Regions from separate parts of the Enterobacter kobei genome, predicted to be linked through region 3. Evidence: predicted binding sites of a transcription regulator. Region 3 holds the regulator's gene; each other region holds the start of a gene.
The links. Region 3 encodes PhoB, which activates phosphate uptake and scavenging genes when phosphate is short. Its sites were predicted from a motif close to CTGTCATAAAACTGNCNNAT; they were not measured.
Positions count from the first base shown of each region.

Region 1 (10,564 bases), 460 kb from region 3:
CGATAAGCTTCAGCGTGGCCCGGTCGAACGCCTGACGGATCTGGTGCGTGCGGTCGTGGCTGATATCGTCCAGCAACGTGTTCACCGCATTCGATACCATCTCTGCACTCTGATCGCCCAGCCACTCGGTGGGCAATACCATCGCTTTGCGGGGATGTTCGGTCTTCAGCCAGTGGACGATCTGGTCAGAGATAAATTCCCGCGTGCTGTCGCGCTGAATCAAGGTAATCAGGCGGTTGATGATGGCATCGAGCAGCACCTGGTGGCGGTTGTTTTTGGTCATGCTCTCCAGCATCACGGCGCTGGTTTCGGTGAAATCGACCTTATCGATGGCCTTATGCACCGCGCGTTTGAGCATCCGCTGAATGCGCCCGTCGTCGGTCAACTCAAGGAACCCGCTCATCACCTGCATCAGATGCAGCCCGACGCGCTGGGCGTTGTCAGGCTTGCTGAACCAGGCACCGATCATGTGCGCGGGTTCATAGCGGCGGATTAACGCGACCAGGGACTGGGTATCCAGAAACTTCTCCTGCACAAACTGGCCAAGATTGTCGCCGATACGGTCTTTATTGCGCGGGATAATCGCCGTATGGCGCGCGATAAACGGAATGGGGACCCGGCGAAAAAGCGCAACGACGGCGAACCAGTCCGCCAGTGCGCCGACCATCGCCGCCTCGGCAATCGCCTTTACCCCGCGCACCCAGAAAGTCTGCGGCAGGAACAGAGTGAAGATAAACGCCGCGGCGGCAACCAGCAGCAGCGACAGCGCGAGAAGCTTAGCGCGTTTGAGTTCAGCTATTTTTTCCATGGGTTAAGGATAGAGGGAGACGGGAAGAAAATGCAAAAATCGCCACAGCACCCACCCACCAAACCCCATCAGCACCACGCCCGCCGTGCGTTCAATCCACCCGAGCGCACGGCTGAGCTTCTGTTGCACCGCTCGCAACCCCATTAGCGACACCAGCGCCAGATCCCACACCAGCACCACCATCACCATCCAGACGCCGCAGGTTGCCTGCTGAAGCAGCGTGACGTCTGGCCCCAGTAACGCCGTCATCAGCGCCAGATAGAACAGCGCGTTCTTCGGATTAAGCAGTGCCGAGCCGAGCCCCAGCAGGATTTGCTTACGCAATGCGGGAAGCCGCTGATGAGTTTCATTCAGCGCCAGCGTCTGCGGGCGGCTGCGCACCAGGTGCGAGCCAATCCACTGCAGGTACAGCGCCCCGGACAGTTCGATTAGCGTAAACAGCCACGTAAACTGGCGCAGGGCGCTCCAGCCGACAATCACCAGAACAATATAGAGCGCATTACCCGCGGCGATGCCGAGGCACAGCCCGGCGCTGCCGCGCAGTCGGTAGCGCGCCGCGTAGCCCACAAGCAAGAAGAAATCCGGACCCGGGCTTAACAGCGCAACAAAATGCGCCAGCGCCAGGGCGAGAAAAGCGGAAGGGAAGAACAGTTCCATAGTGACCTCATAGCCGTAACTGAGATCACCTTACGGTGTTACGTATCCTGATTATTGTCTGATATTGATCGTCCTGTGGCGTACTGGCGCGGCGTAGCGGCGCTATAGCGAACGAAGGTCTTATGGAAATGGCTCTGATCGGCAAACCCACTCTGGTAGCTCACGTCGGCAATATCATCCCCGGCGCGCAGCCGTGCTTTGGCGTATTCCACGCGGGAGATATTAAGGAAGCTGCCCGGCGTCAGCCCGGTGTCCTGCCGGAAGGTACGAATCAGCGTCTCCTTGCGTAGCGAGAAGCGTTGAGCCAGTTCATCAAGCGAAGGCGGTGCAGCCAGATCGGCAAGAAGTGCCTGCTGAATATGCTGGCTGGTTGAACGCAGCGCATCAGGGTTATCCGCACGGTGGGGAAGGACAGAAAGCAGCCTGTCCACGGATGCAGGCGACATTGTCTCAACAATATCAAGGAAGTGGTTGAAGAACGTAGCGTTACGGATCACCTGGAGCGCCAGAGGACGATCGGTGTCGATATAGAGCATATGGTAGCTGCGCGCTTGCCCGGCGATGGGGTTGCAGCTGTGCGGCGCATAAGCCGGGATCACAATCAGATCCCCGGGATGAAGGATGTACTCCCTGTCATGGCACACGCAGCAGGTCTGGCCTTCCACAATCGCGCCAAGAGAGAGTTGAGGATGACAATGACGTTTGTAGGCCTGCGTGCTCTGCCGTGTGCTGCGGAGCTCAAGGCCTGAGGCGCGGTGAAAAGTCTGGAGGATGTGTCGGGTATCGGTCATGGGAACTCCTTCTGGACGTTTTTTATACCACGTCAGGGAACCGTCTGGCAGCGCTTCATTAGGAACCGTCCGGATATACCCAACTTTACGTCCAGAGCCAGTCATGTTGACTACCCTTAATACCCTAAGCGGTAAAACATGGAGATTCGATATGGCTTATCAGACAGTAAATCCTGCCACTAACCAGCTCATCAAAGAATACCCCTCACATACCGACGCGGATATTGAAGCGGCCCTGAAGGCGGCTGATGCGCTTTACCATTCTGACTGGGCGAAAGGCGACATCAACCAGCGTCTCCCGGTGTTGCATAAGCTTGCCGACCTGATCGACGAGCGCGTGGACGATCTGGCGAAAATTGCCAGTCAGGAGATGGGTAAGCTCATTGAGCAGAGCCGCGGCGAGGTGAAGCTGTGTGCACAAATCGCCCGCTACTACGCCGACAACGCGAAGCAGTTCCTGGCGCCGGTGAAGTATCCCTCTGAACTTGGGGAAGCGTGGGTGGAGCATCACCCCATCGGCGTACTGATGGCCGTTGAGCCGTGGAACTTCCCGTACTACCAGCTGATGCGCGTTCTGGCGCCGAACCTGGCGGCGGGGAACCCGGTCATCGCCAAACACGCCAGCATTGTACCGCACTGCGCTGAGACCTTTGCCCATCTGGTACGCGAGGCGGGTGCGCCGGAAGGGGCGTGGACCAACCTGTTTATCTCGTCCGATCAGGTGGCGAACATCATCGCTGACGATCGCGTCCAGGGTGCCGCGCTGACCGGTTCCGAAAAAGCCGGTAGCGTCGTGGCCGCACAGGCGGCGAAGCACATCAAGAAATCCACGCTGGAATTGGGCGGTAACGACGTCTTCGTGGTGCTGGATGACGCCGACCTCGAAAAAGCGGTGAAGACGGGGGTCAGTGCGCGCCTCAACAACGCCGGGCAGGTCTGTACCGCGGCGAAGCGCTTTATCCTGCATGAAAAGATTGCGAATGCCTTCCTGACTAAATTCACCGAGGCGTTTAAGCAGGTGAAAATCGGCGATCCGCTGGACGAAAGCACCACGCTGGGACCGCTGTCGTCTAAAGATGCGCTGGAAACGCTGACCAAACAGGTTAACGAGGCGGTGAAAAACGGTGCGACGCTGCACTATGGCGGTAAACCTGTTCAGCGTGACGGCAGCTTCTTCGAGCCGACGATTCTGACGAATATCTCTCGCGACAACCCGGCGTATTTCGAGGAGTTCTTCGGTCCGGTGGCCCAGATGTATGTGGTGAAAAACGACGACGAGGCCGTCGCCCTGGCGAACGATTCACACTATGGCCTGGGTGGGGCGGTATTCAGTCAGGATATCGAGCGCGCGAAGAAAATGGCGTCGTGGATTGAGACCGGGATGGTGTACATCAACTGGCTCACCGATACCGCGCCAGAGCTGCCGTTCGGCGGCGTGAAGCGCTCCGGTTATGGACGCGAGCTGTCGGATCTGGGGATCAAAGAGTTTGTGAACCAGAAGCTGGTGGTGGTGCGTAAGTAACGTCATCGCCTTTCTTGCCGGGTGGCGCTGCGCTTACCCGGCCTACAAAACCCGTAGGCCCGTGCAAGCGTAGCGCCGCCGGGCGAAACGCGCAATACAGCCTTAGAAGGACACACCACCGCCCACGTATGCGCCGTCAATCAGCGTGTGGCCAGGGCGACCGTCTTTGCCATCAACGCTCACGTGGCGGTAACCCACTTTCAGGGTCAGCGGCGTGACAGGCGTCCAGCTTACGCCCCCGTTGGCTTCCACATAGTTTTTCACGCTGTTGTTCAGGCCTTCAGGCGCAACGTAACCTTCGCCATAGACATGGATGCTGTCAGTCAGCGCAACGTTTACGCCGCCACCAATCGGGAACGCCACGCCGTTATCGCCTTTTTTCGGGCCGATGTAGATCGCCTTCGCGCCTGCGTTCAGCATGACCGGGCCCACTTCCAGGTTGTAGCCTGCGCCCACGCCACCGGTCTGGGTACCGTCATCGGTGTTTTTGAGCCAGTTGCTTTCGGCGTACAGGCCGGATGAGGATTTGCCCATTTCCAGATTGAGGTTAGTAAAGTTTTTACCCTGCTCAACGCTACCGCCCATGGCCAGTGCGGAACCAGAGAGGGCTGTCAGTGCAGAAAGAAGAAGGATATTCAGTTTTTTCATGTTTCATGCCTCATCATCAAATTAATCTGGAGGCACCATAACAAGCGATGTTTATGACTGCAAATGTGATGCAAGTCGCTGTTTTATGCTGGTTTTGTTAAATTTTATTTATTTAATGTTGCGTTTTTGTTTGATTGAACGGGAGTCAACGCGTGATTTTCAGGCGTTTAGAAACCGTTTAGTTTTTTGACTAAACATAAACTGAACGAGGGCGGGATAGTGACTGGAGGTGTAATAATGGAGGCTCCAGAAATTTCCAAAAATATTTCAAAAATCACATAAAACAACAAAGATTTACACTTATGGTGGTGAAAACACGTCCTCTCGCGCAGGCGCCTTTCCCTGCGATGTCATTTTTCTGACACGTTTGTTCATTACGTTGTTGGCTTCTCTTACTGGATGCTAACAATATGAAAAGAAAAATCATTCCTGTGCTGGTTGGTTGTGCGCTCTCTTTCTCTGGCCTGGCGGCACAGCCCACGGCTGAACGCTATGTCGTCAGCTTTCCTGAAGGCTCACACGTCAACTACAGCGGCGCGTTCGCCAGCGCATTTCCGAACGGACTCCCGGTGGGCATTGGCTCTGGCCTGCTGTTTACGGGTAAGCAGGGCGATGCTCTGACCTTTGCAACCGTGACCGATCGCGGTCCAAACGCCGATGCGCCAAAAATGGGTAAAAATGAAGCCAAAATTTTTGTCACGCCGGATTTCGCGCCGCTGCTGATGACCATCCGCGTGCAGAACGGTAAAGCAGAAGCGACGGATGCCCGCCCGCTGCATGACGATAAAGGCGAGATTAACGGTCTGCCGCTGCAAAGCGGCGTGATTGGATCCACCAATGAGGTGGCGTTTAGCGACACCCTCAAGACGCTGAAGGGTGACAACCGCGGGCTGGATACGGAAGGCATCACGCCGGACGGCAAAGGCGGCTACTGGCTGTGCGACGAGTATGGCCCGTTTCTGATTAACGTCGACAGTAAAGGGAAAATCCTGGCGATCCACGGCCCGCAGGCGGCGGAAGGGGAAAAGTCGATCGCGGGCGGTCTGCCAAACGTTATCAAATGGCGTCAACCGAACCGGGGCTTTGAAGGCCTGACCCGTATGCCGGACGGGCGCATTATCGCCGCGGTACAAAGTACGCTGGATATCGACGGTAAAAGCAAAAAGCAGGCGCTGTTTACGCGTCTCGTGAGCTTCGACCCGGCGACCGGCAAAACAGCGATGTACGGCTACCCTATCGACAGCGCGGCCTACAGCAAAAACAGTGATGCCAAAATCGGCGACATCGTGGCGCTTGATGACCAGCATATCCTGCTGATTGAGCAGGGAAGCGATAAAAATGACGGGATGCGTAACCTTATCTACAAGGTGGACCTCAGCAAAGCGAGCGACCTGAGCGCCTTTGACAAGCCGGGCGAGTACCCGGAGTTTGATGATGAGAAAACCCTGAAGCAGCGCGGCATTACCCTTGCGGCAAAAACGCAGGTCGTTGATTTGCGCGCGCTGGGCTGGCAGCAGGAGAAAGCTGAAGGGCTGGCGCTGATCGACAGCAAACGGCTTGCCGTGGCGAACGATAATGACTTTGGCGTGAAGGTGGCGATGCAAAATCCGGTCGAGGGCAAGAAGCTCAAGGATTATCGGGTGAACGCGGAAGGCAAGCTGACGCTGGATGATAAACCGGTTGAAACCACGCTTAGCGTGAAGCCGCTGAAGAAGCCTGAGTCGGATAGTGAGCTGTGGATTGTGACGCTGCCGGAGGCGTTGAAATAAGTTTAGGCACCCCTCAACCTTCCCCTCTCCCCACGGGGGAGAGGGGAAGCAGGGCGGTTATTTTTTCAGATCTGCAAACGCCGCGCGAATCTCTTCCTCCGGCAGCTGTATGCCAATAAATACCATTACGCTACGCGGCGCTTCATCGCCCCACGGGCGATCCCAGTCGGCGCTGTATAAGCGCTGCACGCCCTGGAACAGCAGGCGGTTCGGTTCGCCGTCGATCCACAGCATCCCTTTGTAGCGCAGCAGTTTGTCGGCAAATGACAGCAGGAGGTTCTCCATCACGCGGGAGACCTCGCTGATATCCACCGGGTAATCCAGCTCCACCACAATCGACGTCACGTCGTTTTGCTTGTCTCCCATAAAGTGGAAACGCGGTTTCGTGGTGACGTTCTCTTCCAGCATAAAGCCGTTGGTGTTGAACAGCTGTGAGAGGTCGATATCGCCGTGCGTCACGGTGTAAATCGGCGCGCGGGAGTTAATGCGGGTCAGACGTTCACGCAGTTTCTCGCTGTCACCCGCCACGTCGGTTTTGGTCAGCAGGATGCGGTCGGCGTAGCCCACCTGAGACTGGGCGATGGTGAACTGGTTCATCTGATCGTTGGCGTGAACCGCATCGACCAGGGCGATGACGCCGTCCAGCAGGTAGCGCTGGCAAAGAATGTCATGGGAGAAAAAGGTCTGAATAATCGGGCCGGGGTCGGCCATGCCGGTGCATTCAATCACCAGGCGGTCGAAGTCGATTTCACCGCGATCGCGGCTGTCGAGCAGATCCAGCAGGGCGTCTTCCAGCTCGTTTGAGCGGGTACAGCAGATGCAGCCGTTGGTCAGGGTTTTGATCTGCGTGGCGCGATCGCCAATCAATTGATCGTCCACGGAGACTTCGCCGAATTCGTTTTCGATGACGGCGATCCTGAAGCCGTGCTGCTCGTTCAGGATGTGGCGCAGCAGGGTGGTTTTACCGGCGCCGAGGAAACCGGTCAGCAGGGTGACGGCAATCGGGGTCATGTTCTCTCCTTTAGCAGCAGCGGACGCCGCCTTCTCCACTTCCACCGTAGCGTGCTTCCTGACGCTCGCGGAAGAATTCAGTGTAGGTCATGTACGGTTTATCCGGATGGTTGGTCTTCATATGCTCAACGTAGTTGTCATAGTCCGGAATACCAATCAGCATTTTTGCCGCCTGACCGAGGTATTTTTTCGCTTCGCCTAAGTTACCAAACATAATGCATCCTGATAAGACAAAGCCCGGTGGCGCTACGCTTACCGGGCCTAAAGTACCGTTGTAGGGCGGGTCAGCGTAGCGCCACCCGCCATTTTTTTAATGGTGTGAAGAGGTCTTCACGCCACCTTCCGGCACCGGCACGTACGGCGTTTCTTTATCCGTACGGCCTTCGGCGTTACGCACTTTCAGCCAGGTTTTGATACCGTAGAAAATGATGCTGTACACCACCACCAGGAACAGAATGCTCAGACCTGCGTTGGTGTAGTTGTTCACCACGATATGGTTCATGTTGGCAATCTGCTGCGTGGTCAGATCTGCGCCGCCTGCGGCAATCTTCTCTTTGTACTGGTTCGCCATGAAGAAGAAGCCTTCCAGCTGCGGGTTGGTGCTGAACAGCTTCAGGCCCAGCGCCCAGGTAGTGCAGAGCAGCAGCCACAGTGCAGGAATGACGGTCACCCAGATGTATTTGGTGCGTTTCATTTTCACCAGTACGACGGTGCCAAGTACCAGAGCCACAGCGGCCAGCATCTGGTTAGAGATACCGAACAGCGGCCACAGGCTCTTCACGCCGCCGAGTGGATCAACCACGCCCTGATACAGCAGGTAACCCCACAGGCCTACGCAACCCGCAGTGCCGAGCACACCCGCCACCAGAGAGTCGGTTTTCTTCAGGAACGGCACGAAGTTACCCAGCAGGTCCTGCAGCATGAAGCGGCCCGCACGGGTACCGGCATCCAGCGCGGTGAGGATAAACAGCGCTTCAAACAGAATACCGAAGTGGTACCAGAAGCCCATGTCTGCCCACGGCAGCACTTTATGGAACACATGTGCAATACCGACAGCCAGCGTCGGTGCGCCACCTGCGCGGTTCAGCACGGACGGTTCGCCGATGTCTTTCGCGGTCTGCATGATCTGCTCAGGGGAGATCACGAAGCCCCAGGAGCTGACGGTTGCTGCCGCGTGGGCGCTGGCATCCTTCAGCTGGGCCATGATCAGCGCGGTATTTTCGCCGCCCATCTCATGCAGGTTTGGCATGGTGATGCCCAGACCCGCAGGCGGGGTGTTCATTGCGAAGTACAGGCCCGGTTCGATGATAGACGCCGCAACCAGCGCCATGATCGCCACGAAGGATTCCATCAGCATCGCGCCGTAACCGATAAAGCGCGCGTCGGTTTCGTTGGCCATCAGCTTCGGCGTGGTGCCGGAGGAGATCAGCGCGTGGAAGCCAGACACGGCACCACAGGCGATGGTGATAAACAGGAACGGGAACAGCGCGCCTTTCCACAGTGGGCCGGTGCCGTCAATGTACTGAGTCACCGCCGGCATTTTCAGCTCAGGGTTGATGATCACAATCCCGATAGCCAGCCCGACGATAACCCCGATTTTCAGGAAGGTCGCGAGGTAATCACGTGGTGCCAGAATCAGCCATACCGGGAGCAGGGCGGATACAAACGCGTAACCAATCAGCGCGAAGGTGATGGTGGTGTCCTTAAAGGTCAGCGCCGGGCCCCAGTACGGGTCATGCGCAATGACGCCGCCAAAGTAGATAGAGGCAACCAGCAGCACGATACCAATCACGGAGACTTCGCCCACGCGTCCCGGGCGCAGGAAGCGCATGTAAATGCCCATGAACAGCGCAATCGGTACGGTAGAGCAGACGGTAAACACGCCCCACGGACTTTCGGCCAGCGCTTTCACGACGATCAGCGCCAGCACCGCGAGGATAATGATCATAATCAGGAAACAACCGAACAGGGCAATGGTACCCGGCACGCGACCCATCTCTTCTTTGATCATCTCACCCAGCGACGAACCGTTACGGCGTGAGGAGATAAACAGCACCATAAAGTCCTGCACCGCGCCCGCCAGCACCACGCCCGCCAGCAGCCAGAGGGTACCCGGCAGGTAGCCCATCTGCGCGGCCAGTACCGGGCCGACCAGCGGGCCAGCGCCTGCAATGGCGGCAAAGTGGTGACCAAACAGCACGTAGCGGTTGGTTGGCACGTAGTTCAGGCCGTCATTGTTAATGACCGCCGGCGTGGCGCGCGTTGGGTCGAGCTTCATGACCTTCTGCGCGATGTATAAGCTGTAGTAGCGATAAGCCACAAGATAGACGGAAACGGACGCGACGACGATCCACAGGGCGCTGACGTGTTCGCCCCGGCGTAATGCGACAACCGCCAGACAGAAAGCACCGAGGATCCCGAGTAAGGCCCAGGGCACGTGCTTAAGTAGTTTTTTAGTATCCATAGTAAGACCTGGTTTTTTATGTAAAGAAAAAAGGGTCAAGGTTCGTTGTGAGGAGGTATTGAGTAATGCTGGAGCGATCGTGCCAGATCCTCGCGCGTGTAAAGGTGGGTAAATGAATGAGTGGTTGAAAGTGACGGGTGAGCGGTCAAAGGAAGCGGCGAGTGGTTAAGGCTCGCCGCCGCTGGAGGAAATTATGTGATTGAGATCACGTGGTTATCCGGGCTGCGCGCCATCGCCAGATAGTTTTCCAGCGTTTTAACCAGTTTCTCCTTCAGCCAGTTCGGCTCCAGGATTTGAATATTCGGCAGCCAGTAGAACAGCAGCGGCAGGATCTGGTTCTCGTGTGCTGCCCGGCAGCGCAGCGTGATACCGCCACGTTGTTCTTCCAGCAGCTCTTGTTCCGGCAGAAGATCCCGGCGCAGGAAGTAATGTGAAATATTATCTTTAATGAATATTTTCACGGTGAAAGTATCTTCAGACACCCACGGATCGAGGCTTTTTTCCAGGAGCGCGCGGACATTCTCTTCAGGGGTAAAAAGGGTTTTCTGAATATCAAACCAGCGAATCTGACTCAATGAAAAGGATTTAAGCCGACTATTTTCGGTAGCTTGTAAATACCATATATTTTTTTTGTTAATGAGTTTATAGGGATTAATCAGGCGGGTTTTACCCTTATAAACGATCTGGCAAACATTATGGTTATTAATAGATTTCTCAATTTTCGCTAAATGACGGCTGATATCACGTTGTACCGTGTGCTCTGCGTCGTTACCAAGGATAAGAATATGATTTTCGTCAACGCGTGTTTCCAGCTTTTGCCAGAATTCCGTATTTCTTTCAGGGAAAAAGTTATCTGCATTCAGGAGGTTAGCCAGTGTGTGATGTAATCCTTGT
Region 1 covers NZ_CP017181.1:538,813-549,376, forward strand. The annotation lists gene BFV64_RS02585 (DUF445 domain-containing protein) at 1-808, opposite strand, end outside; gene BFV64_RS02590 (LysE family translocator) at 812-1,465, opposite strand; gene BFV64_RS02595 (AraC family transcriptional regulator) at 1,504-2,256, opposite strand; gene BFV64_RS02600 (NAD-dependent succinate-semialdehyde dehydrogenase) at 2,408-3,778, shown strand; gene BFV64_RS02605 (YfaZ family outer membrane protein) at 3,881-4,426, opposite strand; gene BFV64_RS02610 (esterase-like activity of phytase family protein) at 4,837-6,195, shown strand; gene yjiA (GTPase) at 6,253-7,206, opposite strand; gene BFV64_RS02620 (YbdD/YjiX family protein) at 7,217-7,420, opposite strand; gene BFV64_RS02625 (carbon starvation CstA family protein) at 7,517-9,670, opposite strand; gene BFV64_RS02630 (helix-turn-helix transcriptional regulator) at 9,862-10,564, opposite strand, start outside.
Region 1: BFV64_RS02610 (esterase-like activity of phytase family protein) is a predicted target of PhoB. The motif match lies at 4,772-4,791, and genes of this name have one in related genera.

Region 2 (10,564 bases), 2.2 Mb from region 3:
CCAGATCCAGCGATCCCGACGAGAAGTGCAGGGCACTCTGCCCCCGGGTGATAATGGCGCAGCGCAGCCCCTGCTTCGTGAGCTTGATGCCACAGAGCAAGCCCGCCAGCCCGCCGCCGACAATCACGGTATCAAATTTCATCGTGTTGCTCCTTCTCAAGACCGCAAAGCCCCTGGTAGACCCAGCGGGTAAACTCGCTCTCACGCAGGGCATCGCCCCAGGCGACAGGCTGAATGCCTTTCCAGCGCTCGTTTAAAAAGGCGCTGAGCTGATCGAGCGACTGGGTGGCAGTCGTGGTATGAAAACGCTGCAGCAGACCCGCCGCACGGCAGGCGCACAGTTCACCCTGGCAGGTTCCCATGCCGACGCGGGTGCGACGGCGGAGATCGAGCAGGCTCTTGACCGTCAGGTTCTCCACCGCGTATTGCACCTCGCCCGCGGTGACGGCTTCGCACTCGCACACCAGGCTGCGGCTCAGCCGACCTTCGCCGAGCCAGACCGGCGTTCTGTCCCCGTGGCGGTAAATCGCGGAACCGCGCAGCGGGGCGGGCAGGGAGATGATTTTTTGCAACGTTTTTTCGGTGGACTGACGCGATCCTGGCAGCGGTTGTTCTGCCGTCACGCACGGCTTGGTATTCCCCAGCTTGCGGCAGACTGCATCGGTGGCCCATTCGGCCATCAGGCGGTAGGTCATTAATTTGCCGCCTGTAATGGTGATAAATCCGTCCATGCCGTCGCGTTCGGCGTGGTCGAGCAGCACGATGCCCCGGCTAACGTTACGTCCGCTCGGATCGTTATCGCTGGCGACAAGAGGACGCACGCCCGCGTAGGCACGCAGAATACGCGTCTGGGCCATCACCGGGGCCAGTTTCTCGCCTTCACGCAGCAGGATATCCACCTCTTCGGCGGTCACGCGGTTGTAGTCAATGTCGCTGTAGTCGACGTGGGTTGAGGTCGTACCAATCAGCGAAATGGTATCGCCCGGCACGAGGATATCGGCATCAGACGGTTTGCGGCAGCGGTTGATCACATGGTTATTGATGCGATGGTCGAGGATCAGCAGCGAGCCTTTCGCCGGGAACATGCGCACCGACAGGTCAGCGTATTCTGCAATGCGCTGCCCCCAGATCCCCGCGGCATTAATGACGACGGAGGCAAACAGCTCGCTGTGTTCGTGGTATTGCGTATCAAACACCCGCACGCCGCAGACGCGATGGCCTTCGCGGATAAGTCCGGTCACTTCATGTCCGGTCAGAATGCGCGCCCCATGTTCCCGGGCATCCAGCATATTGGCGGCGGTCAGGCGGAACGGATCGACGGTGCCATCCGGGACTTTCACTGCGCCAATAAGCGCCGGGTTGACCGACGGTTCCAGCTGCCGTGCCCGCGCCGGATCCATGGCCTCCGCCTGAATACCTGCTGCGTTACAGGCGGTGATAAAGGTTTCCTGAAAGGCGAGGTCATCTTCGGGAAGGGTGATAAAGAGGCCATCGGTCGGTTCAATGCAGTGGCGGGCGATACGCTTGAGGATCTGGTTTTCCGCAATACATTCCCGTGCCGACTCACCGTCAGTGACGGCGTATCGTGCGCCGCTGTGAAGCAGGCCGTGGTTACGCCCGGTCGCGCCCGTGGCAATATCGTGGCGTTCCAGAAGCGTGACGCTTAATCCGCGAAGGGCGCAATCGCGAGCGATACCGGCGCCGGTGGCACCACCGCCAATGATAATCACATCGCTGTAGCGAGGATCGTGAATTGTCATTGTCTTCCCTTAATGTTCGTTTTTTTATCATTTAGCCACATGAAAACTGTGGTTTGTTTGATTTCGAACATAAACGCACGAAATTCGAAAGTGAAACGTGATTTCATGCGCTTTTTTGCGCATCCTGTCATATTTCTGTAACAATCTGTGCGTTGATTCACAGTAACAATCACCATGATTTCTTAACATCCCCGGCTCTGGAATTCAGGTGCGAGCCACCTGCTCATTCAATTCAAGGCCACGGAGGCTGTCATGCTCAGTATTTTCAAACCCGCGCCGCATCGGGCGCGTCTGCCAGAGGCAGAGATTGATCCGCTATACCGTCGTCTGCGTTGGCAAATTTTCCTGGGGATCTTCTTCGGGTACGCGGCGTACTATCTTGTGCGTAAAAACTTTGCGCTCGCCATGCCGTATCTGGTGGAGCAGGGCTTTTCACGCGGCGATCTGGGGTTCGCGCTGTCGGGGATCTCTATCGCGTATGGTTTTTCCAAGTTCATTATGGGGTCCGTGTCAGATCGCTCGAATCCGCGCGTGTTTCTGCCCGCCGGTCTGATTCTGGCGGCTGCGGTGATGTTGTTCATGGGTTTTGTGCCGTGGGCAACCTCCAGCATTGCCGTTATGTTCGTGCTGCTGTTCCTCTGTGGCTGGTTCCAGGGGATGGGATGGCCGCCATGCGGACGTACCATGGTGCACTGGTGGTCGCAGAAAGAGCGCGGCGGCATTGTGTCGGTGTGGAACTGCGCGCATAACGTGGGTGGCGGTATTCCGCCGCTGCTGTTCCTGCTGGGGATGGCCTGGTTCAACGACTGGCACGCTGCGCTCTACATGCCTGCGTTTGGCGCCATTCTGGTGGCGATTATTGCCTTCGCGCTGATGCGCGATACGCCGCAATCCTGCGGCCTGCCGCCGATTGAAGAGTATAAAGACGACTATCCGGATGATTACAGCGAGAAGCACGAAGAAGAGCTGACCGCGAAGCAGATCTTCATGAAGTACGTGCTACCTAACAAACTGCTGTGGTACATCGCGGTGGCCAACGTGTTCGTTTATCTGCTGCGTTACGGCATTCTGGACTGGTCACCGACCTACCTGAAAGAGGTGAAACACTTCGCGCTGGATAAATCCTCCTGGGCCTACTTCCTGTATGAATACGCGGGGATCCCGGGCACGCTGATCTGCGGCTGGATGTCGGACAAAGTGTTTAAAGGTAACCGTGGTGCAACAGGCGTATTCTTCATGACCCTGGTGACCATCGCCACCGTGGTGTACTGGCTCAACCCGCCGGGCAACCCGGGCGTAGACATGGCCTGTATGATCGTCATCGGCTTCCTGATTTATGGCCCGGTCATGCTGATTGGCCTGCATGCCCTGGAACTGGCACCGAAAAAAGCGGCGGGCACGGCGGCAGGCTTTACCGGTCTGTTCGGCTACCTGGGCGGTTCAGTCGCGGCGAGCGCCATCGTGGGCTACACCGTGGACTTCTTCGGTTGGGACGGCGGCTTTATGGTGATGATTGGCGGTAGCGTGCTGGCGGTACTGCTGTTGATTGTCGTAATGATCGGTGAGAAACGTCACCACGCTGAAGTGCTGGCGCGTCGTCAATAAGGAACATGACCATGAAATTATCTCATTTAACCACCGGTCTGCTGCTGGCGGGCCTGATGACAGGCTCCGCGCTGGCGGCGGATAAAATCGTGATTGCCCACCGCGGCGCGAGCGGCTATCTGCCGGAGCATACGTTGCCGGCGAAAGCAATGGCCTATGCGCAGGGCGCGGATTATCTGGAGCAGGATCTGGTGATGACGAAGGACGACCAGCTGGTCGTCCTGCATGATCACTACCTTGACCGCGTAACGGACGTGGCGGAGCGTTTCCCGGACCGCGCGCGTAAAGATGGCCGTTTCTACGCCATTGATTTCACCCTGGCGGAGATCCGCTCCCTGAAGTTTACCGAAGGGTTCGAGATTGAAAACGGCAAGAAGTTACAGGTCTATCCGGGACGTTTCCCGATGGGCAAATCTGACTTCCGTATTCACACCTTCCAGGAGGAGATAGAGTTTGTTCAGGGGCTGAACCACTCGACCGGTAAAAATATCGGTATCTACCCGGAAATCAAAGCGCCGTGGTTCCATCATCAGGAAGGGAAGGATATTGCCGCGAAAACCCTGGAGGTCCTGAAGCAGTACGGCTACACCAGCAAGAAGGACAAAGTTTACCTGCAGTGTTTTGACGCCGCCGAGCTGAAGCGCATTAAAACCGAGCTGGAGCCGAAGATGGGGATGGATCTCAATCTGGTGCAGTTGATTGCCTACACCGACTGGAATGAAACCCAGGAGAAACAGCCAGACGGGAAGTGGGTGAACTACAACTACGACTGGATGTTTAAGCCGGGCGCGATGAAGCAGATTGCGCAGTACGCTGACGGCATCGGGCCGGATTACCACATGCTGGTGGCAGAAGGCTCCACGCCGGGTCACGTCAAGCTGACGGCGATGGTGAAAGAGGCGCATGCCAGCAAGATGCAGGTCCATCCGTATACCGTGCGTGCAGACCAGCTGCCGCCGTATGCCACGGACGTGAATCAGCTTTATGAGGTGTTGTATAACCAGGCGGGCGTGGACGGGTTGTTTACGGATTTCCCGGATAAAGCGGTGAGTTTTTTGAAGGATTAACACTGGAATTGCCGGGTGGCGGCTGCGCCTTACCCGGCCTACGAACTAACCCTCTCCCACAGGGAGAGGGAACCAGGGCAATTACATCTCGATCTCAATATCGCCTTTTGCCCGGCAGCAGCAGGGCAAAATTTCCCCTTCGTTGATAAAGGCCAGCGGTTCAGTCAGCCAGTCCACCTGGCCGGCGACCAGACGGCAGCGGCAGGAGCCGCAATAGCCGGAACGACACTGGTACTCTACTTCTACCTGATGCGCCTCAAGCGCCACCAGCAGAGAAGGATGCTCCTCCCGACACAGCACCTCAGTGCCGGAAAGACTTAACGTAACGCGTGACATCAGAGCTGGAAGTCGCTCAGGTCGTCAGTGTTGACTTCAGAATCAATCTGACCGACCAGGTAAGAACTCACCTCCACTTCCTGAGGCGCAACCTGCACGTTATCGGACACCAGCCAGGTGTTGATCCACGGGATTGGGTTAGAACGCGTCTGGAACGGCAGGTCGAGACCGACAGCCTGCATACGGATGTTGGTGATGTACTCAACGTACTGGCAGAGAATGTCTTTGTTCAGGCCAATCATGGAACCGTCGCGGAACAGGTAGTCTGCCCACTCTTTCTCCTGCTGAGCTGCCAGCACGAACAGGTCATAGCACTCCTGCTTGCACTCTTCGGCGATTTCCGCCATCTCCGGGTCATCCGTGCCGCTGCGCAGCAGGTTCAGCATGTGCTGGGTGCCGGTCAGGTGCAGGGCCTCGTCGCGGGCGATCAGACGGATGATTTTGGCGTTGCCTTCCATCAGCTTACGCTCGGCAAAGGCGAAGGAGCAGGCGAAGCTCACGTAGAAGCGGATCGCTTCCAGCGCGTTGACGCTCATCAGGCACAGGTACAGCTGTTTTTTCAGCGCGCGCAGGTTCACGGTAACGGTTTTACCGTTCACGTTATGGGTACCTTCGCCCAGCAGGTGCCAGTAGCTGGTCATCTCGATCAGTTCGTCGTAATAGTGCGCAATGCCTTCCGCACGCTTCTGGATCTGCTCGTTGGTGACGATATCGTCAAACACCACCGCCGGATCGTTCACGATGTTGCGGATGATATGCGTATAAGAGCGGGAGTGAATCGTCTCGGAGAACGCCCAGGTTTCCACCCAGGTTTCCAGCTCGGGAATGGAAATCAGCGGCAGCAGCGCTACGTTCGGGCTACGGCCCTGAATGGAATCCAGCAGCGTCTGGTACTTCAGGTTGCTGATGAAGATATGCTTTTCGTGATCCGGCAGCGACTGGTAATCAATGCGATCGCGGGAGACGTCTACTTCTTCCGGACGCCAGAAGAAGGAGAGTTGCTTTTCAATCAGCTTTTCGAAGATGTCATATTTTTGCTGATCGTAGCGTGCCACGTTGACCGGCTGGCCAAAGAACATCGGCTCTTTGAGCTGGTCGTTTTTCGTCTGTGAAAATGTGGTGTATGCCATTGCGGTGAGTCCTGTTGAGATTTTATTGCCCGGCAACACTGCGTTTGCCGGGCCTACAAAACCGTAGGCCGGGTATGCGTAGTGCCACCCGGCGAAGTGCTTAGATCTTACATGCGCCGCTTTCGCAGCCATCGTCCTGAATTGACGGTACTATGTCGTCCTGCGCGTCTTCTGCACCGTCACGGGTGTTGTGATAGTACAGCGTTTTCACGCCAAATTTGTAGGCGGTCAGCAGGTCTTTCAACAGCTGCTGCATCGGTACCTTGCCAGACGGGAAACGCGTCGGGTCATAGTTGGTATTGGCAGAGATCGACTGGTCGATAAACTTCTGCATGATACCCACCAGCTGCAGGTAGCCGTCGTTGTTTGGCATTTCCCACAGCAGCTCGTAGTTGTTCCCGAGTGTTTCGTAGTCCGGTACCACCTGACGCAGCACGCCGTCTTTCGACGCTTTAATGCTGACGTGGCCGCGCGGCGGCTCAATACCGTTAGTGGCGTTGGAGATCTGCGAAGAGGTCTCAGACGGCATCAGGGCAGAGAGCGTGGAGTTGCGCAGACCGTGAGTCTTGATGGACTCGCGCAGGCCTTCCCAGTCAAGGTGCAGCGGCTCGCTGACGATCGCATCCAGGTCTTTCTTGTAGGTGTCGATCGGCAGAATGCCTTTTGCATAGGTGGTTTCGTTGAACCACGGGCATGCGCCTTGCTCTTTCGCCAGTTCGTTAGACGCTTTCATCAGGTAATACTGAATGGCTTCGAACGTCTGGTGCGTCAGGTTATTGGCGCTGCCGTCGGAGTAACGCTTACCGTTTTTCGCCAGCCAGTAGGCGAAGTTAATCACGCCGATACCCAGGGTACGACGACCCATCGCGCCACGTTTAGCGGCCGGAATTGGGTAATCCTGGTAGTCCAGCAGGGCGTCGAGCGCGCGAACCGCCAGCACGGCCAGCTCTTCCAGCTCGTCCAGGCTTTTAATTGCACCCAGGTTGAACGCAGACAGCGTACACAGTGCAATTTCGCCATTTTCGTCGTTCACGTCTTCCAGCGGCTTGGTCGGCAGGGCGATCTCAAGGCACAGGTTAGACTGGCGTACTGGCGCAACCACCGGATCAAACGGGCTATGGGTGTTGCAGTGGTCAACGTTCTGGATGTAGATACGGCCGGTAGAGGCACGCTCCTGCATCATCAGGGAGAACAGGTCGACCGCCTTCACGCGCTGCTTGCGGATGCTGTCGTCTTTTTCATATTTGGTGTACAGACGCTCGAACTCGTCCTGATCGGCGAAGAACGCGTCGTACAGGCCCGGGACGTCGGACGGGCTGAACAGGGTAATGTCTTCCCCTTTCAGCAGACGGGTGTACATCAGTTTGTTGATCTGTACGCCGTAGTCCATGTGACGCACGCGGTTGCCTTCCACGCCACGGTTGTTTTTCAGCACCAGCAGGCTTTCCACTTCCAGGTGCCACATTGGGTAGAACAGGGTCGCAGCACCGCCGCGCACGCCGCCCTGAGAGCAGGATTTCACTGCCGTCTGGAAGTGCTTGTAGAACGGGATACAGCCGGTGTGGAACGCTTCACCGCCGCGAATCGGGCTGCCCAGTGCACGGATACGACCGGCGTTGATGCCGATACCGGCGCGCTGGGAGACGTATTTCACAATGGCGCTGGAGGTCGCATTGATGGAATCCAGGCTGTCGCCACACTCGATCAGTACGCAGGAGCTGAACTGACGGGTAGGGGTACGCACGCCAGACATGATTGGCGTTGGCAGAGAAATCTTGAACGTCGATACCGCATCGTAGAAACGCTTCACGTAATCCAGACGGGTGTCACGCGGGTAGTTTGAGAACAGGCAGGCGGCCACCAGAATATAGAGGAACTGGGCGCTTTCGTAGATCTCACCGGTAACGCGGTTCTGAACCAGGTATTTGCCTTCGAGCTGCTTCACCGCCGCATAGGAGAAATTCATATCGCGCCAGTGATCGATAAACCCGTTCATCTGCTCGAACTCTTCTTCCGTATAGTCTTCCAGCAGATGCGTGTCGTATTTGCCCAGCTCAACCATTTTCACCACGTGGTCGTAAAGCGCAGGCGGCTCAAACTGGCCGTAGGCTTTTTTACGCAGGTGGAAAATCGCCAGACGTGCAGCAAGGTACTGATAATCCGGTGCGTCGCGGGAGATCAGATCTGCCGCTGCTTTGATAATCGTTTCGTGGATATCAGACGTTTTGATGCCGTCGTAGAACTGAATGTGGGAACGCAGTTCAACCTGGGAGATAGATACGTTGTTCAGTCCTTCTGCTGCCCAGTCGAGAACTCGATGGATTTTGTCCAGATTGATACGCTCGGTCGTCCCGTCGCGCTTTGTCACCAGCAGACTCTGATTCATGTGGGTTTTACCTGTCCGTGAAATAAAAAATATCCCCCGCTTATCCACAGAATCGTCTTGTGACTAACTCTGTGGATAAATACTACATATAGGGGGTTTGCGATAAGAAAAACGCTATATGGTGAGTATTCTAGTATCGAATCTTTTCAGCACAAGGGTTGATTTTGACGTTAAATTGAGGTTGTGAAAGGGTAAAAAAGGCTAAGTCCTCGTACCGTAAGGCCTGGACGACATGTCAATAATTAAGAAAAAAAATTCAAAATTTGATCGAGTGCTGATTTCTTCAACGGGAGGGCAGAATTGCGCAACATGATGTCGCGCAATCTTTATAAGAATAACGAATGACGTTAGTCGTTTTTGGCGGTTGTATGCAACATATAGTTAACATCCACGCCCGGGGCGAGTTTGAATTTATCGGTCAGCGGATTGTAGTGCAGGCCGGTAATGTGCTGCTCTTTAAGCCACGTCCGATCAACCCAGCTCAGTAATTCAGCAGGCTTAATGAATTTCTTCACGTCGTGCGTGCCTTTTGGCACCATGCGCAGCACATATTCCGCGCCGACGACGGCCATCAGCCAGGCTTTACCGTTACGGTTGATGGTTGAGAAGAAGACCTGACCGCCCGGTTTCACCAGTTTTGCGCAGGCGTTCACCACGGATTGCGGATCGGGAACGTGTTCCAGCATCTCCATGCAGGTCACCACATCATACTGGTGGGCATGTTTTGCCGCGTGTTCTTCCACGGTTTCCTGCACGTATTCAACCTGGATCCCTGACTCCAGCGCATGGAGACGGGCCACCTGCAAGGGTTCAAAGCCCATATCCAGACCGGTGACCGTCGCGCCTTCGCGCGCCATGCTCTCCGCCAGGATGCCGCCGCCGCAGCCGACATCAAGCACCTTCTTACCGAACAGGCCGCCGGAACGCTCCGCGATATAGCCCAGACGCAGCGGGTTAATGCGATGCAGCGGTTTGAACTCACCTTCGAGATCCCACCAGCGGGACGCCACCGCTTCAAATTTGGCAATCTCTTCGTGGTCAACGTTGTGAGCCACCGGGGATTTTTCGGCATTCATGGGCGCTTTTACTCCTTATTTAGCAAGACAAAGGAGTATATCAGGCAATCCCCATGAATAAAGCGTATAGGTTTACCTCAATCACCGCGGCTGTGTTATAATTTGCGACCTTTGAATCCGGGATACAGTAGAGGGATAGCGGTTAGATGAGCGACCTTGCGAGAGAAATTACACCGGTTAACATCGAGGAAGAGCTGAAGAGCTCCTATCTGGACTATGCGATGTCGGTCATTGTTGGCCGTGCGCTGCCGGACGTCCGCGATGGCCTGAAGCCGGTACACCGTCGCGTACTATACGCCATGAACGTATTGGGCAATGACTGGAATAAAGCCTACAAAAAATCTGCCCGTGTCGTTGGTGACGTAATCGGTAAATACCATCCCCATGGTGATTCCGCGGTGTACGACACTATCGTCCGTATGGCGCAGCCATTCTCGCTGCGTTACATGCTGGTAGATGGTCAGGGTAACTTTGGTTCTATCGACGGCGACTCCGCCGCGGCAATGCGTTATACGGAAATCCGTCTGGCGAAGATTGCCCATGAGCTGATGGCCGACCTGGAAAAAGAGACGGTTGATTTCGTTGATAACTACGACGGCACGGAAAAAATCCCTGACGTCATGCCGACGAAAATCCCTAACCTGCTGGTGAACGGCTCGTCCGGTATCGCCGTGGGTATGGCAACTAACATTCCGCCGCACAACATCACGGAAGTGATCAACGGCTGCCTGGCCTATATCGAAGATGAAGACATCAGCATTGAAGGGCTGATGGAGCACATCCCGGGCCCGGACTTCCCGACGGCGGCGATCATCAACGGTCGTCGCGGTATTGAAGAAGCGTACCGCACCGGTCGCGGCAAGATTTACATCCGTGCCCGCGCCGAAGTGGAAGCGGACGCTAAAACCGGCCGTGAAACCATTATTGTTCACGAGATCCCGTATCAGGTGAACAAAGCCCGTCTGATTGAAAAAATCGCCGAGCTGGTAAAAGAAAAACGTGTTGAAGGCATCAGCGCGCTGCGTGACGAGTCTGACAAAGACGGTATGCGCATCGTGATTGAGATCAAACGCGACGCGGTGGGTGAGGTTGTACTGAACAATCTGTACTCCCAGACTCAGCTTCAGGTCTCCTTCGGTATCAACATGGTGGCACTGCACCATGGTCAGCCGAAGATCATGAACCTGAAAGAGATCCTGAGCGC
Region 2 covers NZ_CP017181.1:3,229,124-3,239,687, reverse strand. The annotation lists gene glpB (glycerol-3-phosphate dehydrogenase subunit GlpB) at 1-142, opposite strand, end outside; gene glpA (anaerobic glycerol-3-phosphate dehydrogenase subunit A) at 132-1,760, opposite strand; gene glpT (glycerol-3-phosphate transporter) at 2,013-3,365, shown strand; gene glpQ (glycerophosphodiester phosphodiesterase) at 3,377-4,432, shown strand; gene yfaE (class I ribonucleotide reductase maintenance protein YfaE) at 4,514-4,768, opposite strand; gene nrdB (class Ia ribonucleoside-diphosphate reductase subunit beta) at 4,768-5,898, opposite strand; gene nrdA (class 1a ribonucleoside-diphosphate reductase subunit alpha) at 5,999-8,284, opposite strand; gene ubiG (bifunctional 2-polyprenyl-6-hydroxyphenol methylase/3-demethylubiquinol 3-O-methyltransferase UbiG) at 8,632-9,360, opposite strand; gene gyrA (DNA topoisomerase (ATP-hydrolyzing) subunit A) at 9,507-10,564, shown strand, end outside.
Region 2: glpT (glycerol-3-phosphate transporter) is a predicted target of PhoB. The motif match lies at 1,885-1,904, and genes of this name have one in related genera.

Region 3 (10,564 bases):
CCCCACCCTGTAAGATAAGCGCATAAACCGGCTGCTTATGCCGCAGTCGCCAGCCAATCGCCAGCAGAACGATGGCAAACAGCGCCGTCGCCACCAGGCGCAGCTCAAGCGGGAACAGAGAATGTTCGACGGTATAGCGCAGCAGGAAAGAGAGACCGAGGAAAAGCAGCAGGATCCCCAGCTTCGCCAGCGGATTACCCTGCATAAACCAGCGCACCAGCGACGTCAGTATGCCGCCAAAGGCGGATGGCTGTTTTGCCGCAAGGGCAGGAGCGGAAACGGGAGCGGGTTCAGCCCTGGGCACGCGGGCGTCCGGACGCCAGGGGTCGACAGGTGCGGGAGTGTGCTCCACCACTGGCGCGGTCACAACCACCGGCGCGGCGGTCTGCGCCGTCTCCGGCGCTATCTCAGCGGCACCACGCTGCTCAAGCGCTTCAATGCGCTGGCGAAGCCTGGCGATCTCCTGCCGCGCCGCCGTGCTCCGATTAAAGCCAATAACCGCAAGCACGGGCGCAACCACCAGCGCAAAAACCAGTAACAAACAGCCAAGGATGTAGAGCTCGTCCATGTTTCCACCTTCACCGTAAACTATTCGTTAAGATTGACACAAATCGTTGCATTTGCGCCATCTTAAAGGTGGAAACATTTATCGTCGCGTTAGCTGCCGACCCAGATCGTCGCGGATATCGCCGGCAGCGCCAGCACGCCGTCCTGAATCGTCGCCTTGCCCTCTTTATTCTTCCACGTAGCCACCTTCAACAGCGGGGAATCATCCAGCACCACTTCACAAGCCTCGCCCCGGTTGATAGCCACCAGCACGCGCTGCTGGTTATAGACGCGGACAAAGACCACCACGTTATCGTGGGCGTACACCACCTGGCAGCCGCCGTAGCGCAGGGCGAGGCTCTGTTTACGCAGCTTCGCCAGCCGCTGATAGAGGCTGAACAGCACCTTGTCCTGTTTTTCCGGCGCCCACGGGAAGGTTTTGCGACAGAACGGATCGTTGTTGCCGTCCAGTCCCACTTCATCTCCGTAGTAGATACACGGTACGCCCGGCCAGGTGAAGAGCCAGGTGACCGCCAGCGGCAGACGTGCCACATCCTTGCCGAGCAGGGATTTAAAGCGTGCGGTATCGTGACTATCAAGCTGGTTAAACATCCTCAGCTGCTGCTGATGAGACAGCCCGGCGCGGTAGTTATCCATCCACGCTGCGCAGGTTTCGGCGTCAATGTGGTTCGGATCGTAGGAGATATCGGTATTCGCCAGGAATCCCCATAGCGGGAAGGTAAAACCGCGATAGTTCATCGCCGCATCTTCGGCATCGTTTTGCAGCCACTGCCGCGCGTCGCCAAAGTGTTCGCCAAACACGAACGCTTCAGGCCGGGCCGCTTTTGCCGAGCGCGTGATCCCACCGACGTGCTGCAGGTTATTTCGTGCCCCACCCGCTTCACCCAGCATATGTACGACGTCCAGACGCCAGCCGTCCATATTCCACGGGGCGTTCAGCCAGTGGCGGACGATGCTGTCTTCGCCGCCGTAAATCTCATTAACCAGCGTTGATGACTGGAAATCCAGCTTCGGCAGACTGGGGTAGCCCAGCCAGTCCAGGGCACGCCCCTCCTCATTAAAGCTGTACCAGTCACGCTGCGGCGAGTCCGGATTATGACATGCTCCGCCCATCGACTGGTTATGACGGTCAAACCAGGCGTGCGAATCTCCGCTGTGGTTAAACACGCCGTCCAGAATCAGGCGCATGCCTTCCTTAAGGGTGTTCTCTCGCAGGCGCAGCAGTGCCTCGTCCCCGCCAAACTGCGCGTCAACGTGGCGATAATCCTGTGTATCGTATTTATGTACGCTCGGGGCTTTAAACACCGGGTTGAGGTACAGCGCCGTCACGCCCAGTTTTTTCAGGTACGGCAGCTTTTCGCTGATGCCGTCGAGATCGCCGCCGTAAAACGTCGAGCCGCCCGCCTGCGCCGTCACCGGCTCATCCCATTTTTTCAGGATAATGTCGTGGCCAGCCGCGTGGTGGTGATAGATCTTATCCTGGTCGGCAGTTCGTTTTTCGCTACGCGCAAAGCGGTCCGGGAAAATCTGGTAAAAGACCTGATCGTTAACCCACTGCGGTCCGCTATCCGGATAATCAACGGCAAACTGTTCCAGCCGTGCGGGCGGGAACCGGCTAAACCCCTGCGGGGTAAACCACAGCTGACGATGGTTCCACAGCAGCTTGAAGCTATAACGGCGGCGCGGCTGCCCGCTACGCAAATCGATATTCGCCCGCCAGGCGGTGATCCCCGGCTGCGGCTGGCTGCGCAGCTTGTGCATTTTCAGCCCGGTCTCTTCATTATCAATTTCGGCGCGGAGCGTCACGCGTTCAGGCTGATTTTCCCCCGCCAGCCAGAGCGTAATCACAAGGTTGTCTTTGTTTTGCTTAACAAATGGGGCAACCGGAAGGTGCCAGGCATTTAACATCACGAATCCCCTCTGATGAAATTGACGTCACCTTGCCACAGGGTGGTTAAGGATAGCTCACCATGACGTGATTTATTGGGGGAGGAGGACGGGGGAGGAGGGATCAGTGCGGCCTGATGCCCTCACCCTAACCCTCTCCCACAGGGAGAGGGAATAAAAAAAATTACTGCGCTTCTGCCAGTTGGCGATCGCGGCGGCATTTTAACACCCAGCCAACCAGCAGCAGGACGATCCACGCACAGCCCACGTAGAGGGAAATACGGGTATCCGGATGGTAGCCAATCAGGCCAATGATAAACACCAGGAAAATCAGCCCGACGACGGTTGTTGCAACGCCACCCGGGACTTTAAACTTCAGCGCTTTCGCCTCTTCCGGCGACAGGCGACGGCGGAACGCAATCTGCGACAGCAGGATCATGATCCACACCCACACGGTCGCGAAGGTCGCCAGCGACGCAATCACCAGGAAGACGTTCTCCGGCATGATGTAGTTCAGGTAAACCGAGAACAGCAGCGCAACGGTCATGACCACCACCGTCACCCACGGCGTGCCGCGGCGGGAGGTTTTAGCGAACACCTTCGGCGCACTGCCCTGCTCCGCCATGCCGTGTAGCATACGGCCTACGCCAAAGACGTCACTGTTGATCGCGGAAAGCGACGCGGTCAGCACCACGAAGTTCAGAATGCTGGCAGCAAACGCAATGCCCATATGCTGGAAGGTCAGCACAAACGGGCTACCGTTGGTACCGACCTGGTTCCATGGGTAGATGGACATAATCACGAACAGCGTGCCCACATAGAACACCAGAATACGCATCGGCACGGAGTTGATGGCACGTGGAATGGATTTCTCAGGGTCTTTCGCTTCCCCGGCGGTGATACCAATAATTTCAATACCGCCGTAGGCGAACATCACCATCTGCAGCGACATCACCATCCCGAGCCAGCCGTTGCTGAAGAAGCCCCCGTTGCTCCAGAGGTTATGGATCCCGGTCGGCTGACCGCCGTTGCCAATCCCCCAGAGGATGATGCCAAAACCGGCCACAATCATGATGATAATGGTGGCGACCTTGAAGAAGGAGAACCAGAACTCAAGTTCGCCGAACACCTTCACGCTCATCAGGTTGACGGCGCAGATGAGCAGCACCACGCTCAGCACCCAGATCCAGTGCGGCACCGTCGGGAACCAGACGCCCATATAGATACCAAACGCCGTCACATCGGCAATGGCCACAATCAAAATTTCAAAGCAGTAGGTCCAGCCAGTGATAAACCCGGCCAGCGGTCCGAGGTTTTCCTGCGCATAGCGCGAGAACGAACTGGCAGAAGGATTGTGAACCGACATCTCTCCGAGGGCGCGCATGATGATATACGCCGCCACGCCGCCAATGATGTAGGCCAGCAGAACGCTTGGACCGGCCATTTTGATGGCATCTGCCGAGCCATAAAAAAGACCGGTACCAATCGCAGAGCCCAGCGCCATAAAGCGGATGTGGCGTGTGCTGAGACCACGTTTAAGTTTGTTAGTGCTTTCCATTAAAATCTTGCCATTCAACACGAAAAAACAAAAAACCACGGGGCCTTAAGCCCCGTGGTTAAACAGTTTGTTGCCGTTGATTAATGGGCGTTAGATGCAACCTGGCGCCCTGCAGCACGGTCCCAGATAATCGCCAGAACCAGTGCAACAACGGTAGGCATCAGCCAGGCCAGTCCCTGCTCGGACAGCGGCAGACGCTGTGTCCAGGCGGGCAGAATCGCGGCGAACGCTGATGCTTTAATCCCGTCAAGGATACCAAAAATCAGGCTGATAAACATGGCTGGCGCAATAATTCGTGAGGAGTTATTCCACCACGGACGGGTGAAGCTCAGCACCACCAGCACGATGCACGGCGGATAGATGGCCGTCAGCACCGGAATAGAGACCTGAATCAGGTGGCTCAGACCGAGGTTGGACACCGCCATGGAGAAGATACCGAGGATAAACACCAGGGTGCGGTAAGAGAGCGGCAGATACTGCGCAAAGAACTCAGCACAGGCGCAGGTCAGGCCCACTGCGGTCACCAGACACGCCAGGAAAATCAGCGCCGCCAGCAGCATACTGCCCGCACCACCGAAGGTGTGCTGGACGTAAGCGTGCAGAATAGCCGCACCGTTCGCGTTCTGATCAACCAGCATGGCGCTATCAGAGCCCAGGCGGAACAGCGCCAGATACAGCAGCGTCAGACCCACACCAGCCATCAGGCCAGCCCAGATGGTATAGCGGGTCAGCAGACGCGCTTCGGTCACACCGCGGGAACGCGCGGCGTTAACGATAACAATACCAAACACCATTGCGCCCAGCGTATCCATCGTCAGGTAGCCGTTCACAAAACCGTTAGAGAACGCGGCGTTTTTATAGGCGTCCATTGCGTCGCTGATCGGGCCTGCTGGCCAGATGATAGCGGCCACGGCGAGAACGATCAGGGCGATGATTTTCAGCGGCGCCAGGAAGTTGCCCACGGTATCCAGCAGTTTGCCCGGATAGAGGGAGACCAGAATGACAATCGCGAAGTAGACCAGGCTGTAGATAAACAGCGGCATCGGGCCGTCGCCGGTCAGCGGAGCAATCCCCACTTCAAAGGAAACGGTCGCCGTGCGCGGGGTGGCAAACAGCGGGCCCACGGCCAGATAGCAGACGGTGGCCAGCAGAACACCTGCGACTTTGCCAATCGGCGTGCTGAGGCTGTCCACGCCGCCACCGACTTTCGCCAGCGCGACGACGGTCAGTACCGGTAGACCCACGGCAGTAATCAGGAAACCAAACGCAGCGGTCCAGACGTGTTCACCCGCCTGTAAGCCAACCATTGGAGGGAAAATAATGTTGCCTGCGCCAACGAACAGCGCAAATGTCATAAAGCCCAGCGCGATGATGTCACGCGATTTTAAGTGATGGGTCATAAAACCTTACTGCCTGTGGATGTGGTGTTGAAAACATTGAGATTTTCGTTTTCCCTGACGGGACGATACAGCCGAAAAATTGCTCAATTTCAGCGGGAAATGCTCCCGTCCTGGCGTGGAGAAGAATAGTTTTTCGATTTACCACGCAAATACAGTCGGTCTGACAGTATCTGGGGGGCAATTTAAACGCTTATAACGTTTAAAGGCAAGGTGGGATCTCAAAACCAGAACAATATGCCAGCATGAAAATACACGCCAGCACAATACGCTATTTACAGGAAAAACTCATGGCTAATCATGCGAAAAAAAACACCCAGCCGTATATTATTCATCCGCGTTTCGCTTGACTGCAAAGCAAACGGGCCAGCAGACGCTGACCCGTGGAAAGGGAAAATGACACACCTGCCCTCAGGCGGTCTTTTTGGCAATTAATCGTTCCGGAATAACGAAACTGAAGCGGGTTCCTTTCCCCAGCGTACTCTGAATATCAAGTCGGCTTTCGTGGTGATTTACCGCGTGCTTCACAATCGCCAGCCCCAGGCCGCTCCCCCCTGTTTGCCGCGACCGCGCTTTATCCACGCGGTAGAAGCGTTCGGTCAGACGCGGGATATGCTCCGGTGCGATCCCCGGCCCGTTATCTTCCACGCTAAACTCGGCGCCCGTAGGGGTACGGTTCCAGCGCACCATAATATCCGTCCCTTCCGGCGTATGGTTCACCGCGTTGTACACCAGGTTGGATATGGCGCTACGAAGCTCATCCTCACTGCCCAGCACCTTTAGCGTGCTGTCGACCTCGAAGGTCAGGTGATGCTTTTTGTGGCTTAACGTCTGCGCTTCACGCTCCACAACCCGCAGCATCATCGGCACATCTATCGTGTCATTCAGCGCAAGCGTAGGCGCCGCTTCAATCTTCGAGAGCGTCAGCAGCTGCTTCACCAGCCCTTCCATGCGATGCGTTTGCTCGCGCATGGTATGCAGCGCTTTTTCACGCGGCGCACCTTCCAGCGTTTGCTCCTGCATCATCTCCAGATAACCCTGAAGCACGGTCAACGGAGTACGCAGTTCGTGGCTGACGTTCGCAAAGAAATTACGGCGCGCGCCCTCAAGCTGGTGCATTTGGGTGACATCGCGCGCCACCATCAGCCACTGCTTATCGCTGTAAGGCATCACGCGGATTTCCAGATGGCGACCATTATTGAGCTTCAGATTGTGCGGGCGGGTAAAATCACGCTTTTTCAGATACAGCGTGAATTCGGGATAGCGTAAAAGGTTAAGGATGTTCTGACCGTTATCGTCCGGCCAGCGAAGGCCCAGCAGCTGTTGCGCCAGGCCGTTACACCAGAAGATGGTGCCTTCTTCAGTGGTCAGGATGACCGCATCCGGCAACGACTCCGCCCCGCTGCGAAAACGCTTAATCAGGCTTCCCAGCTCGCGACGGCGCTTTTTATTACGCATCTGCATCTGGTGCAGGCCGTACAGCAGGGGCTCCCAGCTGCCGCTGCCCGGCGGTGGGGTCATACTGCGGTCAACCCACAGCCACCAGGAGAGGCGCAGCAGGTTCCAGAAATGCCAGATCAGCAGCCCGGTGACCGACGCCAGCAGAAACCACGGCAGATGTCCGAGAAAGGCCCCAAGAAGGAAGGCCGGAATACAGCATAAGATCAGTTCAAAGACGAGCCTTTTCCATGACAGACGTTCCAGCACGCGTCACACTCCTGTCATTGTTCAGAAACGGGTCGAAAAACGATAACCCGTGCCGCGGACCGTCTGTACCATGCGATCGTGGCCGCTCAGTTCCAGCGCTTTTCGCAGGCGGCGAATATGTACGTCAACCGTCCGGTCTTCGACATACACGTTAGTTCCCCAGACGTTATTCAGCAACTGCTCGCGGCTGTATACGCGTTCCGGGTGAGTCATAAAGAAGTGCAGGAGTTTAAATTCGGTAGGGCCCATATCGAGGGGGTTTTCGCCGGTCATCACGCGGTGCGAGGTAGGGTCAAGGCTGAGTCCCTGCATCTCTATCACCTCTTCCACCGCCATCGGTGAAATACGGCGCATCACGGCTTTAATGCGGGCGACCAGCTCTTTTGGGGAGAACGGTTTAGTGATGTAATCGTCCGCGCCGGTTTCTAATCCGCGCACGCGATCCTCTTCCTCTCCGCGCGCCGTGAGCATCACAACCGGGATGTCGCGGGTGAGTGCCTCACGCTTCAGGTGTTTGATAAACTGCAGTCCGGAGCCGCCAGGCAACATCCAGTCCAGCAGAATCAGATCGGGCCAGGGTTCATTCAGCTGGTTCACTGCGCTGTCATAATCTTCCGCTTCAACCGGCTGGAAGCCATTTTGCTCGAGCACGAAGCACACCATTTCACGAATTGGAGCTTCATCTTCTACGACCAGAATACGTCTCGCCATACTTTGCCCTGTCTTATCTTATTAAGTTACACGTTTGTAATTCGGCGCCATTATGCGTCAGATTTATGACAGATTTATGAAAAACATTACCACGGTAGCGGGCAAACCGTTGTTTTATTACAGCGGTTATTTTCCCTTCTCTGAACGTTTATAATCCTGCTTTCTCATTTTTGCCACGGAACCGCTATGCGCATACTTCACACCTCGGACTGGCATCTCGGTCAAAATTTTTACAGCAAAAGCCGTGCGGCTGAACATGAAGCGTTCCTGAACTGGCTGCTGGAGACGGCGCAGGCCCACGAGGTCGATGCGATTATTGTCGCGGGTGACATCTTTGATACGGGGTCGCCCCCCAGCTATGCGCGCGAGCTGTATAACCGCTTCGTGGTGAACTTGCAGCAGACCGGCTGTCATCTGGTGATAGTCGCCGGTAACCATGACTCCGTGGCAACGCTCAATGAATCCCGCGACATTCTGGCGTTTCTCAATACTACCGTCGTCGCCAGCGCCGGGCATGCCCCGCAGATCCTGAAAAAACGCGACGGTACGCCGGGGGCAGTGCTGTGCCCGATCCCCTTTTTACGCCCGCGCGATATCGTACAAAGTCAGGCGGGACTGTCGGGCACGGAAAAGCAGCAACATTTATTACAGGCCATCACCGACTATTATCACCAGCAGCACGCGGATGCCTGCAACCTGCGTGGCGAACAGCCGATACCGGTGATTGCGACCGGGCATCTCACCACCGTTGGGGTCAGTAAAAGTGACGCCGTGCGTGACATCTATATCGGCACGCTGGACGCCTTTCCGGCGCAGAACTTCCCGCCTGCGGACTACATTGCGCTCGGGCATATTCACCGCGCCCAGGTTATCGGCGGCTGCGAACATATTCGCTACTGCGGATCCCCTATTTCGCTCAGTTTCGATGAAACCGGCAAAGCCAAATCCGTGCATCTGGTGAGCTTCAGCGAGGGCAAACTCAGTGCCGTCGAGACGCTGGAGGTGCCGGTCACCCAGCCGCTGGCGGTGCTGAAAGGCGATCTGGAGGCCATCACCGCTCAGCTTGAACAGTGGCGCGGCACCGCGCTTAATCCCCCCGTCTGGCTGGATATCGAAATCACTACGGATGACTACCTGCATGATATGCAGCGAAAAATCCAGGCGCTGACGGAAGACTTGCCGGTAGAGGTCTTACTGGTGCGCCGCAGCCGCGAGCAGCGCGAGAAAATTCTGTTAAGCGCCCAGCGGGAAACGCTCAGCGAGTTGCGGGTAGAAGAGGTGTTTGAGCGCAGGCTCTTGCAGGAGGATATTGACGACGCGAAGCGCGAAAGACTCAGCGAACTGTTCACCCATACCCTGCATGCCCTCAATGACGAGGAAGAAAACGCATGAAAATTTTGAGCCTGCGTCTGAAAAATCTCAACTCCCTCAAGGGCGAGTGGAAAATTGACTTTACCGCTGAACCCTTTGCCAGCAACGGGCTGTTTGCCATTACCGGCGCCACAGGCGCAGGTAAAACCACCCTGCTCGACGCCATCTGTCTGGCGCTTTATCACGAAACGCCGCGCCTGAGTAAGGTTTCCCAGGCACAAAACGACCTGATGACGCGAGATACCGCCGAGTGTCTGGCGGAAGTGGAGTTTGAGGTAAAAGGCATCGCCTACCGCGCCTTCTGGAGCCAGAACCGGGCACGCAACCAGCCGGACGGCAACCTGCAGGCGCCGCGCGTGGAGCTGGCCCGCTGCGAAGATGGCAAAATCCTCGCCGATAAAGTCACGGACAAGCTGGAGCAAACCGCCGCGCTCACCGGTCTGGACTATGGCCGCTTTACCCGTTCAATGTTGCTCTCACAGGGGCAATTTGCCGCCTTCCTGAATGCCAAACCGAGCGATCGCGCAGAGCTGCTGGAAGAGCTGACCGGCACCGAAATCTACGGCCAGATTTCCGCCATGGTGTTTGAAAAACACAAAGCCGCCCGCAGCCTGCTGGAAAAGTGCGAGGCGCAGGCAGCGGGCGTCGTGCTGCTGAGTGAAGAACAGCAGCAGCAATTACAGCAAAGTTTGCAGGCACTTACTGACGAAGAGAAAACGTTGCTGGCACAGCAGCAAAACCAGCAGAAACATTTTCAGTGGCTTACCCGTCATGATGAGCTTGTGCGCGAGCAACAACGCATCACCGCATTGCAGCAGCAGGCACAACAGGCTCTGACGGACGCTGCGCCTGAGCTGGCAAAACTCCAGCTTGCGCAACCCGCCGCCCAGCTTCGTCCGCTCTGGGCGCACCAGCAGGAGCAAACCGCGCGTCTGGCGCAAACCCAGCAGCGAATTATTGAAGTAAATACTCGCTTACAAGCCAAAACCGCGCTGCGCGCGCGGATCCGTAATAGTGCCCTGCGTACCCACGCCGAGCTTGATACTGAACTGACGGCGCTGGCGCAGTGGCTGGCGGAGCACGAACGTTATCGCCTGCTGGGTCAGGAGATTGCCGGATGGCGCGCGCTCTTCTCACAGCTTAACCGCGATAAAAACCAGTTAGCCACGCACGCTGCGCGGATGACTGAGTTGCGTAACAAGCTGACTGACATGCCGGAAAATACGCTCACGCTGACGGCGGATGAGGTCAACGTGGCAATGGAGCAGCAGTCCCGGTCACGCACGCAGCGCCAGCGGCTGACGTCGCTACACGCTCGCTATCAGCCGCTGCAAAAGCGCCTGCGCCAGAGCAATGAAAGCGTACA
Region 3 covers NZ_CP017181.1:1,000,941-1,011,504, reverse strand. The annotation lists gene BFV64_RS04765 (DUF2339 domain-containing protein) at 1-568, opposite strand, end outside; gene malZ (maltodextrin glucosidase) at 658-2,475, opposite strand; gene proY (proline-specific permease ProY) at 2,639-4,012, opposite strand; gene brnQ (branched-chain amino acid transporter carrier protein BrnQ) at 4,093-5,412, opposite strand; gene phoR (phosphate regulon sensor histidine kinase PhoR) at 5,821-7,116, opposite strand; gene phoB (phosphate response regulator transcription factor PhoB) at 7,138-7,827, opposite strand; gene sbcD (exonuclease subunit SbcD) at 8,014-9,219, shown strand; gene sbcC (exonuclease subunit SbcC) at 9,216-10,564, shown strand, end outside.